Regions from separate parts of the Arthrobacter ginkgonis genome, predicted to be linked through region 1. Evidence: riboswitches for the same ligand, from Rfam matches in the RefSeq annotation. Region 1 holds a riboswitch; each other region holds the start of a gene.
The links. Region 1 has a riboswitch for thiamine pyrophosphate ahead of ABD912_RS06340 (ECF transporter S component). Riboswitches for the same ligand answer to the same signal wherever they lie in the genome.
Positions count from the first base shown of each region.

Region 2: linked by a shared signal. The riboswitch ahead of ABD912_RS01615 (YkoF family thiamine/hydroxymethylpyrimidine-binding protein) and the one ahead of ABD912_RS06340 (ECF transporter S component) in region 1 are both predicted to bind thiamine pyrophosphate.
Region 3: linked by a shared signal. The riboswitch ahead of thiO (glycine oxidase ThiO) and the one ahead of ABD912_RS06340 (ECF transporter S component) in region 1 are both predicted to bind thiamine pyrophosphate.
Region 4: linked by a shared signal. The riboswitch ahead of thiC (phosphomethylpyrimidine synthase ThiC) and the one ahead of ABD912_RS06340 (ECF transporter S component) in region 1 are both predicted to bind thiamine pyrophosphate.

Region 1 covers NZ_BAABEO010000008.1:813,512-817,712, reverse strand. Annotated here, with positions in the region: gene ABD912_RS06365 (Na+/H+ antiporter subunit D) at 1-685, shown strand, start outside; gene ABD912_RS06360 (Na+/H+ antiporter subunit E) at 682-1,338, shown strand; gene ABD912_RS06355 (monovalent cation/H+ antiporter complex subunit F) at 1,335-1,601, shown strand; gene mnhG (monovalent cation/H(+) antiporter subunit G) at 1,598-2,080, shown strand; gene ABD912_RS06345 (DUF4235 domain-containing protein) at 2,100-2,369, opposite strand; TPP riboswitch at 2,456-2,586, shown strand; gene ABD912_RS06340 (ECF transporter S component) at 2,642-3,262, shown strand; gene ABD912_RS23535 (ATP-binding cassette domain-containing protein) at 3,266-4,201, shown strand, end outside.
Region 2 covers NZ_BAABEO010000006.1:20,549-24,749, forward strand. Annotated here, with positions in the region: gene ABD912_RS01600 (DUF2252 domain-containing protein) at 1-1,348, shown strand, start outside; gene ABD912_RS01605 (hypothetical protein) at 1,381-2,040, opposite strand; tRNA gene ABD912_RS01610 (tRNA-Lys) at 2,158-2,230, shown strand; TPP riboswitch at 2,433-2,542, shown strand; gene ABD912_RS01615 (YkoF family thiamine/hydroxymethylpyrimidine-binding protein) at 2,575-3,243, shown strand; gene ABD912_RS01620 (ECF transporter S component) at 3,272-3,901, shown strand; gene ABD912_RS01625 (ABC transporter ATP-binding protein) at 3,906-4,201, shown strand, end outside.
Region 3 covers NZ_BAABEO010000023.1:250,102-254,302, reverse strand. Annotated here, with positions in the region: gene ABD912_RS17345 (thiazole synthase) at 1-507, opposite strand, end outside; gene thiS (sulfur carrier protein ThiS) at 542-805, opposite strand; gene thiO (glycine oxidase ThiO) at 802-1,992, opposite strand; TPP riboswitch at 1,986-2,108, opposite strand; gene ABD912_RS17330 (sulfite exporter TauE/SafE family protein) at 2,176-2,991, opposite strand; gene ABD912_RS17325 (proline--tRNA ligase) at 2,988-4,201, opposite strand, start outside.
Region 4 covers NZ_BAABEO010000035.1:16,366-20,566, reverse strand. Annotated here, with positions in the region: gene ABD912_RS22380 (PepSY-associated TM helix domain-containing protein) at 1-195, shown strand, start outside; gene thiC (phosphomethylpyrimidine synthase ThiC) at 374-2,002, opposite strand; TPP riboswitch at 2,018-2,126, opposite strand; gene ABD912_RS22370 ((R)-mandelonitrile lyase) at 2,255-2,674, opposite strand; gene ABD912_RS22365 (SDR family oxidoreductase) at 2,718-3,485, opposite strand; gene ABD912_RS22360 (helix-turn-helix transcriptional regulator) at 3,499-4,201, opposite strand, start outside.

The sequences.
Region 1 (4,201 bases):
GGTCTTCGGGCTCGCGGTCGGGAACGTGGTGGGGCTGGCCGCGGCGGTGTACTACGTGGTGCACCACATCATCGTGCAGACCTCCCTGTTCCTGGTCACGGGCCTGATCGAGCGCCGCGGCGGCACCTCCAACGTGGACCGGCTGGGCTCGCTGGCCCGGCTGTCCCCGGTGCTGGCGGTGCTCTTCTTCCTCCCCGCGATGAACCTGGCCGGCATCCCGCCCTTCTCCGGGTTCCTCGGCAAGCTGGGGCTGATCCAGGGCGGCGTGGAACTGGACACCCCGCTGGGCTGGGTGCTGGTGGGCGGCTCCGTGGCCACCTCGCTGCTCACGCTGCTGGCGGTGGCGCGCGTCTGGAACCGGGCGTTCTGGCGCAAGGCCGAGGACGCGGAGAACCCCGACCCGCTGCTGCTGGTCACGGCCGCCGACGGGTCCCCGATCACCACCTACCGCTCCGTGGCCAACTCCGGTAGCCGCTTCAGCGGCCGCGGGGACACCGCCCTGCTGCCCCGCGGCATGGTCGGGCCCACCGCCGGCCTGGTGGCCCTGGGCGTTGCCCTGACGGTGTTCGCCGGCCCCCTGTTCCAGCTCAGCGAGCAGGCCGCGAGCCAGATGCTCGAGCGCACCCCGTACATCGAGGCCGTCTTCGGCGCCGAGGCGACCTACGAGCCCGGGAGCCTGAAGTGATCCGGCGCGGAGGCCGGCCCGGCGCGGGCGCCGCGCAGCAGGGGCCGCGTCTGACCTTCTGGATCGAACTGCCGCTGCTGGTGTGGATGGCCCTGGTCTGGGGGGCGCTGTGGCAGGACTTCTCCGCCGGCAACCTGGTGTTCGGCTTCCTGATCGCCCTGGTGGTCGTCAACGTGTTCCGGCTGCCGCCGGTGGAACTGAGCGGACGCTTCAACGTCTGGCGGGCCTTCGTGTTCGCGCTGGGGTTCCTCTGGGACGTGGTGCTGGCCAGCTTCCAGGTCTTCGCCCTGGCCGTGTTCCGCGGACCGCGCGTGCGCAGCGCCGTGGTCGGCGTGCGCCTGCGGACCCGTGACGACCTCATGGTCACCGCCGTTGGCCATGCGCTGACCCTGGTGCCGGGCTCGTTCGTGGTGGAGGTGGACCGCGTCAGCTCCACGCTGTACCTGCACGTGCTCAACGTGAACACGCACGCCGAGGTGGAAAAGGTCCACAGCCACATCCTGGACATCGAGGCGCGGCTGATTCGCATCATGGGCACGCGCGAGGAGGTGGCCAGGATCGATGCCGAACGGGCAGGCCAGGCCTCCCCGCCGCCGCAGAACCACGATTTCACCCCGCCCGGCGGGATCACCGCAGGGGAGGAGGCGCCATGATGATCGCCGTCGCTTGGATCTGCGGGGTGCTGCTCTCGGTCGCCGCCGCGCTGGCCATCGTCCGGATCGCGCGCGGACCGTCCATCCTTGAGCGCGTGCTGGCGCTGGACGTGCTGCTGATGATCGTCGCCGCCGCGCTGTGCGTGGACATGGCGGTGAACAAGCACACGAACAACCTGGTGTTCGTGGTGGCCGCCTGCGTGATCGGCTTCATCGGCTCGGTGACGGTTTCCCGCTACGTGACCGACCGGAGGAACTCATGAGCGGCGCCCTGGACACCGTGCTCGAGGCCGTGGCGGGCGTGTTCCTGGTGGTGGGCTGCCTGATGTCGGTGGCCGCCGGCATCGGCATGCTGCGCTTCCCGGACCTGCTCTCCCGCATGCATGCGGCCACGAAGCCGCAGGTGCTGGGCCTGGTCCTGCTGCTGTCCGCGGTGGCGATCGAATTGCGCAGCTGGGCGCTGGTGCCGGTGCTGCTGCTGGCCTGGCTGCTGCAGCTGCTGACCGCACCGGTCAGCGCCCACATGGTGGGCCGGGCCGGCTACCGCACCAAGCACCTGAAGAAGGAGACGCTGCTCGTCGACGAACTGGACCAGGTCGTGGCCCGGGCGGCGCTGCAGGACGGGGCCGGAGCGGAGGGCCACGGACGCGAATCCTCCGGCCGCGAACCCGCCGGGCACGACGCCGGCCTGGACGCCGCGGGCCCTGACGGCGGTGCCGCCGCCGGTCCGGCCGGCACCTAGCCGGCCGGAGGGCGGAGGGCTAGGACTCGTCCGCGTCCTGGCCGAGGCGGGAGATCGCGAACCGGGTGCCGTGGCCGGTGAGGACCTCGATGGCGGCCCCCACGGCCGCGGAAACCATGGCGAAGGCCAGCACCTGGCGCAGCGAGGACTTCACGTTGGCCTCGGTGTCGCCTGGCCGCGGCGGCCTGGCGCCGGTGACCTTGGTCCAGACCAGTTCGACCACCTTGGCGCCGGCAAACCCGGCGGCGAGGGTCACAAAGGGTCCGGCCAGCTTGAGCAGTGTCTTCATCAACGGTTCTCCCAACTAGACGATGCCCAACCAGACAAAGGGCGGTACGGCCACAGCATAGCGTGGCTGTACTATGGCATGACTGAAACAAACGACAGGGGAGCGCCTGCGCCCGGCCCGTACGGCCGTGCAGCCAGGGCGCTGAGAGTGCGGATCGCCGCAGACCCTCGAACCTGCTCCGGCTAGTACCGGCGAAGGGAGTCGAGATCTCAGGGTGCAGCGGCACATGCCGCCGAATCCCTCCCCTCCTTGCCCTCAAGGAGGAATACATCATGGCCCACCCGGTCAACACCGTCCCCGCCGCACGCCGTTCCTGGCGCGTCGTCGACATCGTCGTCGCCGCCGTGATCGCGGTCGCCTCCGGCGTCATCTTCTGGGGCTGGAACCTTGCCTACGCCGGCATCGGCGGACTGTTCCTGTTCTTCCCGCCCGCATCCTCCGTGGTCACCGGCATGTGGCTGTTCCCCGCGGTCCTGGGCGCCCTGATCATCCGCAAGCCGGGAGCCGCCCTGTTCTGCGAACTCGTCGCCGCCGTCGTCTCCGCGTTCCTGGGTTCCCAGTTCGGCCTGACGGTCCTGGCTTCCGGCCTGATCCAGGGCCTGGGAGCGGAACTGGTCTTCGCGCTGTTCCTCTACCGGCGCTGGGACCTGGTTACCGCCCTGCTCGCCGGCGCCGGCGCCGGCCTGTTCGGTGGCATCAACGACGCCTTCATCTTCAACTGGTTCCCCGAATACACCACCGCCATGAAGATCGTGTACGTCGCCGGCACCACCCTCTCCGGCGTCGTCATCGCCGGCCTGCTGTCCTGGCTCGCCACGCGCGCCCTGGCCCGCACCGGCGCGCTGTCCGCGCTCGCCTCGCGCAAGGCCGCGCAGGAACCGGTGTTCGGCTAGGCCATGTCCGCAGACACCGGAACGACGGCGGCCGCCTCCGCGCCCGGCGGGGCCGGCGCCCGGCCGGAAGCCGTGGTGCCGGCCGCGGTGTCCGCGCGCGGGTGGGGCTGGCGCCACGCAGGCCGCTCCGCCCCCGCCATTAGGGGCCTGGACCTGGAGATCGCCCCCGGGGAGCGGGTCCTGCTGGTGGGCCCGTCCGGGGCCGGCAAATCCACCCTGCTGCACGCCCTGGCGGGAGTGCTGCACCACGACGAGGAGGCCGAGGACTTCGGCGACCTGCTCGTCGACGGCCGCCCGGCCGAGGCCTCGCGCGGGCGGGCCGGACTGGTCCAGCAGGACCCGGAAACCCAGGTGGTCCTTGCCCGCGTGGGGGACGACGTGGCGTTCGGGGCGGAGAACCTGGCCGTCCCGCGCGCGGAAATCTGGGACCGCGTGGCCGCGGCCTTGGATGCCGTGGGGCTGGACGTGCCGTTGGACCACCCGACGGCGCACCTGTCCGGAGGGCAGAAGCAGCGCCTGGCGCTGGCGGGGATCCTGGCCATGCGGCCGGGACTGGTGTTGCTGGATGAACCCACCGCCAACCTGGATCCCGCCGGCGTGCTGGAAGTCCGCGACGCCGTGATCGCCGCGGTGGCCGCCACCGGGGCGACCCTGGTGGTCGTCGAGCACCGCCTGGCCGCCTGGGCCGGGCACATGGACCGCGTGGTGGTGCTCGAACCCGGGGGAGGGGTGTCCCACAGCGGGACCCCCGAGGAACTGTTCGCCGAGGGCCCTGTCCGCACCGAACTGATCGAGGCCGGGGTGTGGGTGCCCGGGCACGTGCCGGTCGTCGAACGGGCGGCAGGCCGGCCGGACGCCACGCCGGGACCGGTCCTGCTTGCCGCCGCCGGCCTGGCGGTTTCCCGCGAAGCGTCCCGCCGCCGCCGGTCCCCAAAGGGT
Region 2 (4,201 bases), on a different contig from region 1:
TCCGGACGAGGAAGACCTGCAGGCCGGCCGGCGCGTCCGCGCGCTGGTTCCACGCAGGAACCACGCGCGCTTCGAGCTGCCGGAGCGGGACCCCGTGGAGATCCTGGCCGGGCAGCACACCACCCGCGAGCCGGACCTGGTCCCGGTCCGGATCGGGCGCATGCTGCAATCGCCCTTCGCCTACTACCGGGGCGCCGCGGCCGTGATGGCACACGACCTGGCCCGCGACACCGCCACCGGCTACCGCGTGATCGCCTGCGGCGACGCGCACCTGGCGAACTTCGGGCTCTATGCCTCGCCGGAACGGCGGCTGGTCTTCGACCTGAACGACTTCGATGAGGCCTACCCCGGCGCCTGGGAGATGGACGTGAAGCGGCTGGCGGCCAGCCTGTGGCTGAATGGCCGCGCCAACGGCCATCCGGAAGCGCGCTGCAGGGACGCTGCCGCTGCCTCCGTGCGTTCCTACCGCACCACGGTGCACCGCCTGTACGACATGTCCGTCCTGGAACGCTACTACTACCAAGTGGAGGCGGAGGCGCTGCCGAAAATGGCCCACCAGGCGGCCCGCAAGGCCCGCCAGAGCACCTCCGAACGCGTGATGGAGAAGCTGACCACCGTGACGGAGAACGGCATCCAGCGCATCGCCGAGCAGCCTCCCTTGGTCCGCCGGCCCGCCAACCCCGACTGGGACCGCCTCTCCGGCCTCTTCGAGGAGTACCGCAGGACCCTGCGCACCGATACTGCCCTCCTGCTCAGCCAATACAGCATGGTGGACTGCGCCTCGCGCGTGGTCGGCGTGGGCAGCGTCGGCACCCGCTGTTTCCTGTTCATGCTCCGCGGCCCCTCCGGGGACCTCCTGTTCATGCAGTCCAAGGAAGCGGGGCGTTCGGTCCTGGAGACCCACGGGAAAGTCACGGACGCGCCGAACGCCGTCACCCAGCAGCTGATCCTCCACGGCCACGGCTTCCGCGTGGTGGCGGCGCAACGGATCCTGCAGGCCCAGTCGGATCCCATGCTCGGCTGGGTCCGCGGCGTGAAGGGGGAGGACGGCATCGTTCGCGACCACTACCTGCGCCAGTACCGCGACCTGAAGGGTTCGCTGGACCTCGCCCAACTGTCCCCGTCCGCGGCGGAGACCTACGGCGAATTGTGCGGGGAACTCCTGGCCCGGGCGCATTGCCAGAGCCCTGGCAGCCGCTTCCTTTCCGGATACCTCGGCAACGGCGACAGCTTCGACGTCGCCGTCACCACCTGGGCGGGCCGGTACGCGGACCAGACGGAAGCCGACCACGCCGCCCTGGAGGAAGCCGTCCGCGTCGGGCGGCTAGAGGCCCTGCGGGACGTGTAACGCGCAGCGAGGGTGGGGAGGAGTCGTGGACGCTAGATCAGCTCGCCGCGACGCCAGGCCCGCGCGGAAGCCTCCAGGTCCTCGGCGGTCTTGACCAGTTGGCGTGCGCTGCGGGTCAGCTTGGTCGCGTGCGGTTCGTTGGCCTGTTCGGCGGCGTCCGCGTGGTGCGTCTGGCCCAGCGCAACGACGCGGCAGTACGCGGCGGAACGTTCCAGCGCGACGTCGAACTCGCCGTCGAACGCGCCGGAGAGGATCGAATCCGCCATCGAACGCAGCTCATCCGCCCCGGGCGGCTCGGCGACGCCGGCGACCACGTGCTGGACCTGCGCGACGTACCGGCCCTCGCGGAAGTAGGCCGCCATGCGTTCGGGGTTCTGCACCGTGGCGGCGCGCAGCGCGTACAGCCGCCACAGGGCACCGGGCAGGGACCGGGGCGGGCTCTCCGCCCACAGTTCGGCGATCGCCTCCAAGCCTTCCTTGTCCGCCAGTTTCACCAGCCGTCGGGTGACCGCCGGATCGGTGCTCGCGCGCCCCTGATGCACCAGGGCCGCGGCGGCCAGGTGGGCGGCCTCGGACACGCGGGCCGGATCGGCCCCGCCCACGAACGGTTCGAAGTCGACCGGCGCGAACGGGACGGGCTTGTGCGGGCGCGGGGCCGAGGCTCCGGACCCGCTGGCTGGGACTGCGCTCATGCGACAAGAGGATACTCCGGTGCCGCGGGCGTGGCGCCGGGAGGGCGTGTCCGCGGCGAGTGCACGAGGCAACGCCGGGAGATCCGCTAGCATTGTTGAAGGCCTTTACGGTCTGGCGGGCCTCTAGCTCAGTTGGTAGAGCATCGGACTTTTAATCCGCGGGTCGCGGGTTCGATCCCCGCGGGGCCCACCGCCGAATCCCCGTCCTCCCCGCGGAGGCGGGGATTCCTTTTTGCCGGCCCCTTTGCCGGGGCCTCTCTGCCCGGGCGCTTCGGCTGCGCGCCGGCCTTCCTTCGTTGCGTCAGATTCCCGGTGCGTCAGAGCCCCGTTGCGTCACAGTCCGCCTTCCGCCCGCTGCGGCAGGCGGCGGCCACGCGGGCCGGTGTAGGGTCGTGGCTGAACACGGGAGTCCGGTGAGCCGGGCTGAGAGGAAACTTCTCAAGTTTCGACCGTTGAACCTGATCTGGATCATGCCAGCGCAGGGAGTCAACATCGAATCCTGTGCCCTGTTTCTCACAACAGAAGGGCGCGAAAATGCATCCGAATTACCCCACTGAAGTCACCGACCCTGCCTTGGCGCCTGCCGCCGCCGGCAGCCCCACCCTGAGTCACGACAACTTCGGCATTGGTGCCAGGGTCACCCTGGCCGTGATGAGTGCCGACTACGCCGAGGTCATCCTCGGGTCGCTGCAGAAGGCCGATGCCACCGGGCTGGAGGTTCAGACGGGCGACGTGAGCACCTTCGTGGCCGGCCGGGAGCCGGACCTGCTGCGGTACCTGAGCCAGCTCATTTCGGCGGCCGGCCGCGGCGGTGCCCACGTTGTTGCCACCGTGCACCTCTCCCGCGGCTGCCCCGGCGAAGTGCAATGCGAACTTCCCGGCGGAGCCGGCCCGCTGCGCAGCGAGATCGTCGAACTGGAGGAGACCGGGGTGCAGGCGGCAGCGGAGTGGGCCCTGTACCCGCTGGAGGACACCGGCCGCGACGGCGTGGACCCGGACCACATGCGGGACATCTACGCCGCCGTCGACTACGCCAAGGCCAAGGGCACGTTCGTGAAGTCGGAACATTTTGTCACCCGCCTGGAGGGCGACATCGCCCGCATCCTCGAGACAGTGGCTGCCGGCTGGGTCCTGGTCGGCCGCACCGTCCAGCACGTGACCACCCACCTCACGCTCTCCATCAACAGCCCCTCGGCCCGCTAAGCCTCCACCTACTTCAAGGGTTACTTCCATGACTTCTCACAGCACGCTGACCCCTGCCCGCAAACGCCCCGCCTTAGCGCTCAAGGACCTGGTCCTCATGGTGGTGCTGGGGGTGGTATTCGGCTTCCTCTACTGGGTCCTGGTCCAGGCCTGGACCGGCCTGTCCATCCTCATGGGCCCGGCCGGAGACCTGGCCCAGCACTTCCTGATCGGCGGCTGGCTCCTGGTGGCGCCGATCGCCGTGGCCATCATCCGCCGGCCCTTCGTCGGGATCATCGCCGAGGTGCTGGCATCGGTCATCGAAGTGGTGTTCCTTGGCTCCGCCGTGGGCCCGATCCTCTTCGTCTCCGCCGCGATCCAGGGCCTGGGCAGCGAGATCCCGTTCGCGCTGCGCGGCTACCGCTCCTTCGGCTGGGGCACCTTCGCCCTCTCGGGCCTGCTCGGGGCAGGACTGGTGTTCCTCTTCTCCGCTTTCCGCTTCGGCTGGTACGGCCAGGAGCTGTTCGTCCTGCGCTTGGTCCTGCAACTGGCCTCCGGGCTCATCCTGGGCGGCCTGCTGGCAAAAACCATCGTCGGGGCCCTGGCGAAGACCGGAGTGGTCGACAACTTCGCGATCGGCCGCGACCGGATCAGCCCCGACCCGATCAGCAAGGTCTAGCCTGATGGCCGCTGCCCACCCCGGGACCGTCGAACCCAAGCCCGGCGCCGCTGCCCGGAGCCGAACGGCTGCCCGGCAGGCCCCGTCCACGGTTCCGGCCGTGGAGCTGAACGATGTCTCGGTGGAATTTCCCCGCCGGACGGGGCCGGTGCTGCGCAAGGTGGACCTTCGGCTGGAACCGGGTGAGCAGCTGATGGTTTTCGGCCCCTCCGGCGCCGGAAAATCCACCCTGCTGCAGTTGGTCAACGGGGTCATCCCGCACGCCGTGGCGGTGCAGCTGTCCGGGTCGGTGCGGGTGCG
Region 3 (4,201 bases), on a different contig from region 1:
CTCGATGTTGTGCGGATTCAGCACCCCCAGCCCGCTGCCGATCGGCGCGCCCAACGGCATCACGGCCACGCAGCCGACGTCCTCGAGCCGCTGCGCGGTCACGGGGTCGTCGTTGGTGTAGGCGAAGACCTTGAACCCGCCCGCCGCCAGGCGCTCGGCTGCGTCCAGCAGCTCCACCGCATCGGGCAGCAGCGTCTCCTCGTCGGCGACGACCTCCAGCTTCACCCAGTCCGTTTCCAGCGCCTCGCGGGCCAGTTCGGCGGTGAGCATGGCCTCGCGGGCGGTGTGGCAGCCGGCGGTGTTCGGCAGGACCCGGATCCCGCGGCGCTGCAGCATCGCGTAGATGGATTCGCCCTCCCCGGGGGTGTGCCGGCGCAAGGCGACCGTGGTCAGTTCCGTGCCGGAGGCCAGCAGGGCCTCCTCCAGCACGGCCTGGCTTGGCGCCCCGCCGGTGCCCATGACCAGGCGCGAGCCCAGTTCGATGCCGTCGATGACCAGGGTTCCCATCCCGCTAGCCACTCCGCCGTTAACCACCTTGCCGTTAACCACCCTGGACCGCCGTGAGCAGTTCGATCGCGTCGCCAGCGCGGACGGTTGTTTCAGCCCAGCGCCGGCGCGGCAGGACCTCCTGGTTGAGTGCGACGGCGACACCCAGCCGCCCGCCGTCGACGGGGGCGCCGTCCGCGCCGAGCTCGCGGCCGGTCCGCGCCTGGACCAGCTTCAGGATGCTGCCGGGCAGTTCCCCGATCGCCTCGCCGTTGAGCGTCGCCGGCGCGGGGCCGGGCTGTGGTGCCGGTGTTGTCATGAGAACCTCCAGGGGTCAAAGGGTGCGGGGTCAAAGGGAACGAGATCAGAGGGAGCGGGGCCGGCTGCGTGCCCGGGTGGAGCCGGGACGCCAACAAGTGCGGCAACGGCGGCGGCCGCCGCCGCGCTGAGCAGGACCCCGTGCCGGTGGAAGCCGACGGCGACCACCAGCCCGGGCGCGGCCCGGCCCAGCAGCGGCAGATTGTCGGGGGTGCCCGGCCGCGCCCTGGCGATGGTTTCGGCCAGGTCCAGTTCGCCCAGGGCGGGCATCAGCCGCAGCGCGTCGCGCAGCAGGCGGTGGACTCCCCCGGCACCGACACCGGCCCGGCCGTCCTCCCGTTCGGTCGCCCCCACCACCACTTCCCCGTCGGCGCGGGGCACGATGTAGACGGACTGGCCCCCGACCAGGCCGCGGACCACGTTCCCCGAGGGCAGCGGGCCACCCGGGACGGTGCGCAGGCGCAGCACGTCGCCGTACACCGGGCGCACCGGCAGGCGCAGCGGAGCGGGCAGGCCCTCCAGCGCTAGCCCCTCCCGCACCGGCCCCTCCCCCGTGCCTCCGGCCCGGACCATGCCGCCACCGGTGGCCAACACGACCTCGTCGCAGTCCAGCCGCCCGCCGTCGTATTCCACGAACGGGCCGGCGCCTGCGCCGCAGCGCACCGCCCGGGCCGCGACGAGACGCGCGTTCGGCAGCGCCTCCAGCGCGGCGACCAGGGCGGCGGCGGTGCGGCGCGGATCGGTCTGGTGGTCGCCAACGGCACGGAAGGCGCCGGCCAGGCGCGGTGTCAGCAGGGGCTCGGCGGCACGGGCCTCGCGCGTGGTGATTTCCTCGACCGCCAGCCCCAGCGCGGCCTGCGCGGCCCGCAGGTCCGCCAGCGTGGCCCGGTCCCCGGAATCGGCGGCAACCACCAGCGTCCCGCCGGGCCGGAAGCCCGTGGACAGCCCGGAGGCCGCCTCCAGCTGCGCGGCCCAGGACGGCCACTTCGCCGCCGCGGGCAGCGAAAGGCCCAGCAAGTCCCGCTCCTGGTAGTGGAATTCGGTCACGCCCGCGAGCATCCCTGCCGCGGCGGCGGTGGCCCCGCCGGCCGGAGCCGGGTCAACGACAACGGTCTCGACCCCGGAACGGGCCAGTTCCCAAGCGGCCGAGAGCCCGATGATCCCGGCCCCGACAACGACGCAACGCAATGGATGTACCTTCCCTCCGCCGGCATGACCCGGATCAGGTTCTACGGTCGGCATCCGGGCCGGCGAATGCCGGCCATGCCCTCTCAGCCCGTCTGCGGGCTCCCGTGGTTCCCCCATTCTAGGCACACCTTCGGGGGCGTGCGTGCCGGGGCACTGCCAGGTCGAATCCTGCGCGGCGTAGTCCTACGCGGCGGGCATCCACTGCATGGCGACGTCGAACCCCAACCGCACGATCAGGGCGGCGACCACCACCAGGAACACGATGCGGATGAACCGGGCGCCGCGGCCGATCGCCGTGCGGGCGCCAATGTAGCCGCCGACCATGTTGGCCATTCCCAGCAGCAGGCCGAGGCCCCAAAGCAGGTGCCCGCTGGGCAGGAAGAACACCAGCGCACCGAAGTTGGTGGCCATGTTGACGATCTTCGCCTTGGCGCTGGCGGCCAGGAAGTTGTAGCCGAGGACCACCACCATGGCGATGATCAGGAACGATCCGGTGCCCGGGCCGATCAGCCCGTCGTAGAACCCGATCGCCAGGCCGATCGTCCCGGCCAGGACATAGTGCCGGCGCCCCTGGTGGCGCAGCCTGGTCAGCTCGCCGGCGGTGGGCCGGAAGGCGGTGAACAGCGCGACCGCGACCAGGGCGGCCAGGATGACCGGCTTGAACACCGCGGACGGCAGCAGGGTGGCCACGATCGCGCCGGCGAAGCTTCCGGCCAGCGCGATCGCCGCCATGGGGAGCGCCGTCTTCAGGTCCGGACTGGCGCGCCGGTAATAGGTCACGGCGCTGGTGGTGGTTCCGAAGATCGACCCCATCTTGTTGGTCGCCAGCGCCTGGACCGGGGCGATGCCCGGGACCAGCAGCAGGGCAGGGAGCTGAATGAGCCCGCCGCCACCGACGACGGCGTCGACCCACCCTGCGGCCAGCCCCGCCGCCAGCACCAAGAGAATGGTTCCGGCCTGGAGGTTCTCCAGGCCGGAACCGTTCAGCAGTTCGGTCACGGGCGCGGCAGGTCCCAGCCCCGAACCTTGGCCACGAGGGTGTCCACGACGTCGGCAACCGCCACGTTTTCGGCCGTACCGGTGGCGCGGTCCTTGACCTCGACCAGGCCCTCGGCCAGGCCGCGGCCGACGACGGCGATGGTCGGCACGCCGATCAGTTCGGCGTCGCCGAACTTCACGCCGGCGGAGACCTTGGGGCGGTCGTCGAAGATGACCTCCATGCCGCGGGCCTCGAGCCCGGCCGCGATCCGCTCGGCCTCGGCGAACAGTTCCTCGCCCTTGCCGGTGACCATCAGGTGCACGTCGGCCGGGGCCACGTTGCGCGGCCAGACCAGGCCGCGGTCGTCGTGGTTGGACTCGGCCAAGGCGGCGACCGCACGCGTGACGCCGACGCCGTAGGAGCCCATGGTGACCGTGACCAGCTTGCCGTTCTGGTCCAGGACCTTCAGTTCCAGCGCCTCCGCGTACTTGCGGCCGAGCTGGAAGATGTGGCCCATCTCGATGCCGCGGGCGGTTTCCAGCGGGCCGGAGCCGTCCGGGGCCTCGTCGCCGGCACGAACCTCGACGGCCTCGATGGTGCCGTCCCAAGTGAAATCGCGGCCGGCGACCAGGCCAAAGACGTGTTTGCCGTGCTCGTTGGCTCCGGTGACCCAGGCGGTGCCCACGACCACGCGCGGATCCACCAGGAAGGTGATCCCGCTGGCGGACTTTTCGCCCAGCGTCGCGGCGTCCAGGCCGAGGGCCGGACCGATGTAGCCCTTGACCAGGGCCGGAACCTTCTTGATGTCCTCGTCGTTGGCGGCCTCGATGCCGAGCTCGCCGGCGATGGGCAGGTGGGCGCCGATGTTGGCTTCGATGCGCTTGAGGTCCACGGCGCGGTCGCCGGGCACGCCGATGACGACGAGCTGGCGCTCGCCGGTGGGCAGCGTCACGGCCAGCACCACGTTCTTCAGGGTGTCGGCGGCGGCCCACTCGCGGTCCTCGCGCGGGGCGATCTCATTGGCGCAGGCAACCAGCGAATCGATGGTCGGGGTGTCCGGGGTGTCCTTGACCTCGAAGGCCGGGGCGTCCGCGTAGTCGATGTCGGCCGGAACCACGGTGGTCACGGCCTCGACGTTTGCCGCATAGCCTCCGGCCGAGCGCACGAAGGTGTCCTCGCCAACCTCGGTCGGGTGCAGGAACTCCTCCGACTTGGAGCCGCCCATGGCGC
Region 4 (4,201 bases), on a different contig from region 1:
CTGCGCTTCGGACCGCTGCCGCGACGCGGAGCCCTGCGCCAAAGTCCGTGGTGGGCCGTGCTGGCGGTTGCCGCCGTGGCGGTGCTCGTGGGGTTCTTTGTCCCGCTGCTGGGGATTTCGCTGGCGGGCTTCCTGCTGGTGGACCTCTTCCGGGCGGCCGCCGCCCGGCGCCGGGATACGGCTCCGGCCGGGTAGCTGGCCGGGTAGGGCGGTAGCGGACCGTCCGGAACCATAGTGCAAGAGCTGCTGGAATGGCTGATCCATTCCAGCAGCTCTTGCACTACCGTCGGCCCGACTCCGAACCTAGCTGTCCATGGCCCCGAAGCCGCCGACCGCCGTCGCGCCCTTGCCGCGTTCGGCGAGCGCCACGGGGTCAGACGGCGCGGATCGGCAAGTAGACGGAGCTGCCCATGCGGGCGAACTCCGCGGACTTGTCCGCCATCCCGGCCTCGATGGCCTCCAGGCTGTCCAGCCCGTTCTCCTGCGCGTAGGTCCGAACGTCGGCGGAGATCCGCATCGAGCAGAACTTCGGCCCGCACATCGAGCAGAAGTGCGCGGTCTTGGCCGGCTCCGCAGGCAGGGTCTCGTCGTGGTACTCGCGGGCGGTGTCCGGATCCAGCGACAATGCGAACTGGTCCCGCCAGCGGAACTCGAAGCGGGCTCGGCTGAGCGCGTCGTCGCGTTCCTGGGCCCTGGGGTGCTGCTTGGCCAGGTCCGCGGCGTGGGCGGCGATCTTGTAGGTGATCACCCCGACCTTCACGTCGTCGCGGTTGGGCAGGCCCAGGTGCTCCTTCGGGGTGACGTAGCAGAGCATGGCGGTGCCCGCCTGGGCGATCATCGCCGCGCCGATGGCGGAGGTGATGTGGTCGTAGGCCGGGGCGATGTCCGTGGCGAGCGGGCCAAGCGTGTAGAACGGGGCCTCCTCGCACAGTTCCTCCTCAAGCCGCACGTTCTCCACGATCTTGTGCATCGGCACGTGGCCGGGGCCCTCGATCATGACCTGCACGCCATGGGACTTGGCGATCTTCGTGAGCTCGCCAAGGGTGCGCAGCTCGGCGAACTGGGCCTCGTCGTTGGCGTCGGCGATCGACCCCGGACGCAGCCCGTCGCCGAGCGAGAAGGTGATGTCGTACTTCCGGAAGATCTGGCACAGCTCCACGAAGTGGGTGTAGAGGAAGCTCTCCTGGTGGTGGGCCAGGCACCAGGCCGCCATGATCGACCCGCCGCGCGAGACGATGCCCGTGACGCGCTTGGCCGTCAGCGGCACGTAGCGCAGCAGCACCCCGGCGTGCACGGTCATGTAGTCCACGCCCTGCTCCGCCTGCTCGATCACCGTGTCCCGGAAGATTTCCCAGGTGAGGCTGGCCGGATCGCCCTTGACCTTTTCGAGGGCCTGGTAGATGGGCACGGTGCCGACGGGGATCGGCGAGTTGCGCAGGATCCATTCGCGGGTCTCGTGGATGTTCCGGCCGGTGGAGAGATCCATCAGGGTGTCGGCGCCCCAGCGGGCGGCCCACACCATCTTCTCCACCTCCTCCTCGATCGAGGACGTGACGGCCGAGTTGCCGATGTTCGCGTTGATCTTCACCGCGAAGGCCTTGCCGATGACCATCGGCTCGGACTCGGGGTGCCGGTGGTTGGCCGGGATCACGGCCCGGCCGCGGGCGACCTCATCGCGGACCAGCTCCGGCGAGACGCCTTCGCGGGCGGCGACGTACGCCATTTCTGGGGTGATGATTCCGGCGCGCGCCCAGACCAGCTGGGTCGCGGCGCCGTCGATCGGTTCCGGGTGTTCCCACCCGTCACGCGTTTTCGCCAATCCCACCTCGACGTCGATGCGTGCCTGCGGATCCGTGTACGGGCCCGAGGTGTCGTAGAGGTCGAAGTGCTCTCCATTGCTGAGATTAACGCGCCGCACGGGGTAGCTCATGCCCGGGAAGCCGGGCACGTCCTCGTAGCGTTTGGTGCTGTCCTGGATGGGGCCAGTGGTGACAGCGGACATGGTTGTAGCGTCGCTTGTGCGCATTTTGATCTCTTCCTACGCCGGCATTATCCGGTCAGGTTCAACGGTCGACGGCCCTAGCCGTCCTCTCAGCTCGCTGGTGCGAGCTCCCGTGGAGGGTGTTTACAGCGCTGGAGCGTAGCACGCATCGCCCGCCGCTTTCGAACCGTGTCCACGGTCCGACAGCGGCGGGCGCGTCCGGGCGCGTGCTTTTCGGCGTTCGTGGCGGAGCGCTTTTCGGAGACCGGAGCGCTAGGTGCGCGCCACGGCCTGGCCGCGGTACTCCTCCTCGGTGACGTGCTCGCCCCATTCGGTCTCCGGCACCTCCGCGTCGCCGGTCCCCTCCCACATGGCCAGATGGCTCATGAAGTGGTCGGTGGCCGCGCCGTGCCAGTGCCACTCGCCCGGCGGGGTGTAGACGGTGTCCCCGGGCCTCATCACGACGACGTCGCCGCCGCGGGCCTGGACGAGTCCGGTCCCCTCGAGCACGTGCAGAGTCTGGCCCACGGCGTGGGTGTGCCAGGCGGTCCTGGCGCAGGGGGCGAAGCGGACCATGTTGACGCGCATACGCGAGGGCTCCGGCCGCGGAGCGGCGATGACGTCGAACCAGACGTCTCCGGTGAACAGTTCCGCCGGGCCCTTGGTGCTCGGCATCGTGGGTTGGATCTCCATGGGGTCTCCTGTCGGTCGGGAAAAGGGGCTGGGCCGGAAATGGCTAGCTGGCGCGCAGCCGGTCGAGGTCGGCGCGCAGGCTCTCCGGCTCGCGCGCCAGGGGCAGCGTGCCGGAGTCCTGGGCCGCGTCGACGGCGCCGGACACATCGGCCAGCACGTCGGCGAAGAGTCCGGCCCAGTCCCGCGGGGCGGGACCGGCCTCGGCGAACAGCTCGAACGTCTTGCCCGCGGCCGTTGCGGTGAGCAGGCTGCGGACCAGGACCTCGGCAACCTGGGCGCGGTCGACGGCGCCGGAGCGGCGGTCGCCCTGTGCGAGGACCAGGCGCCGGTCGCCGGGCCCTGCCGCGTCGAACCATCCCGGGCGGACGATCGTGTAGGGGTGGCCGCTGGCGCGCACGAGGCGCTCCGAGCGGCGCTTCCAGTCCAGCAGGTCCTGATAGGCGCCGTTGTCGTCGCGGGTCACGTTGATCGATGTCATGAGCGCGATGCGCAGCGCGCGCCCGTCCAGCGCACGCAGGACGTTGGCCACTCCCCCGTAGTCGACGCGTTCGTAGGCGCCGGCGTTGTGCGCGCCGTGGGTGAAGACGACGGCGCCGACGCCGTGCACCGCGCGGGCGAGCGTCTCCGGGTCCTCAAGGTCGCCGTGGACGATCTCGGTGCCCGGCAGGAGGCGTCCGGCCCGGCCGACGTCGCGGGCCAGGGCCCGAACGGCCAGGCCGTGGCGGGCCGCCGCAGCGACGACAAGCCGGCCGACGCTCCCGGTGGCGCCGATGACGAGGACGCCGCCGGGAACGGTGTCAGGGTGGTTCATGTGTGCTGCTCCATCAGAGGTGTCGGTCGTGCTCGGAGGTTCGGTCCGCGGTCCGGTCCGCCGGTTCGGTGCCGGCCGTCCAGCTGGCCAGGAGATTCAGCGCGTCCTGGGACGGGGACCCGGGTTCGGCGGTGTAGGTGATGACCACAAGGCCCGGATCCGCGGGCAGTTCCATGGCCTCGTAGTCCAGGTCGAGGTCGCCGACCAGCGGATGGTTCAGGCGCTTGCCTCCGGTCCGGTGGAAGCGCACGTTGTGCGCGGCCCACCGGGTGCGGAACAACTCGCTGCGGGTCGACAGCTCCCCGATCAGGTTGGACAGGCCCCGGTCGTAGGGCCGGCGGCCGGCCTCCGCCCGCAGGATCGCCACCGAATCCTCGATGACCCGGTCCCAGTCGCGGAAGAAGCGCTCGGCGCGGGGGTCGAGGAACGCGAACCGGGCGGAGTTCGGTGGCTGGACGGGGCTGTCGAAGATCTCGCCGTAGAGCGCCCGACCGAGCCGGTTCGCCGCCAGGATGTCCATGTTGCCGTTGCGCACGAAGGCCGGCGTGCCCATGGCGTCCAGCACGCGCTGGAGGGTGGGCCGCACCTTCTGCGGGGCCTGCCGGCGGCCTGCCGGGGTGGACGGAGCCGCCGCCCGGGCCAGGTCGAAGAGGTGGGCCCTTTCGGCCTCGTCCAGCTGCAACGCGCGCGCCAGCGCATCCAGAACGCTGTCCGAG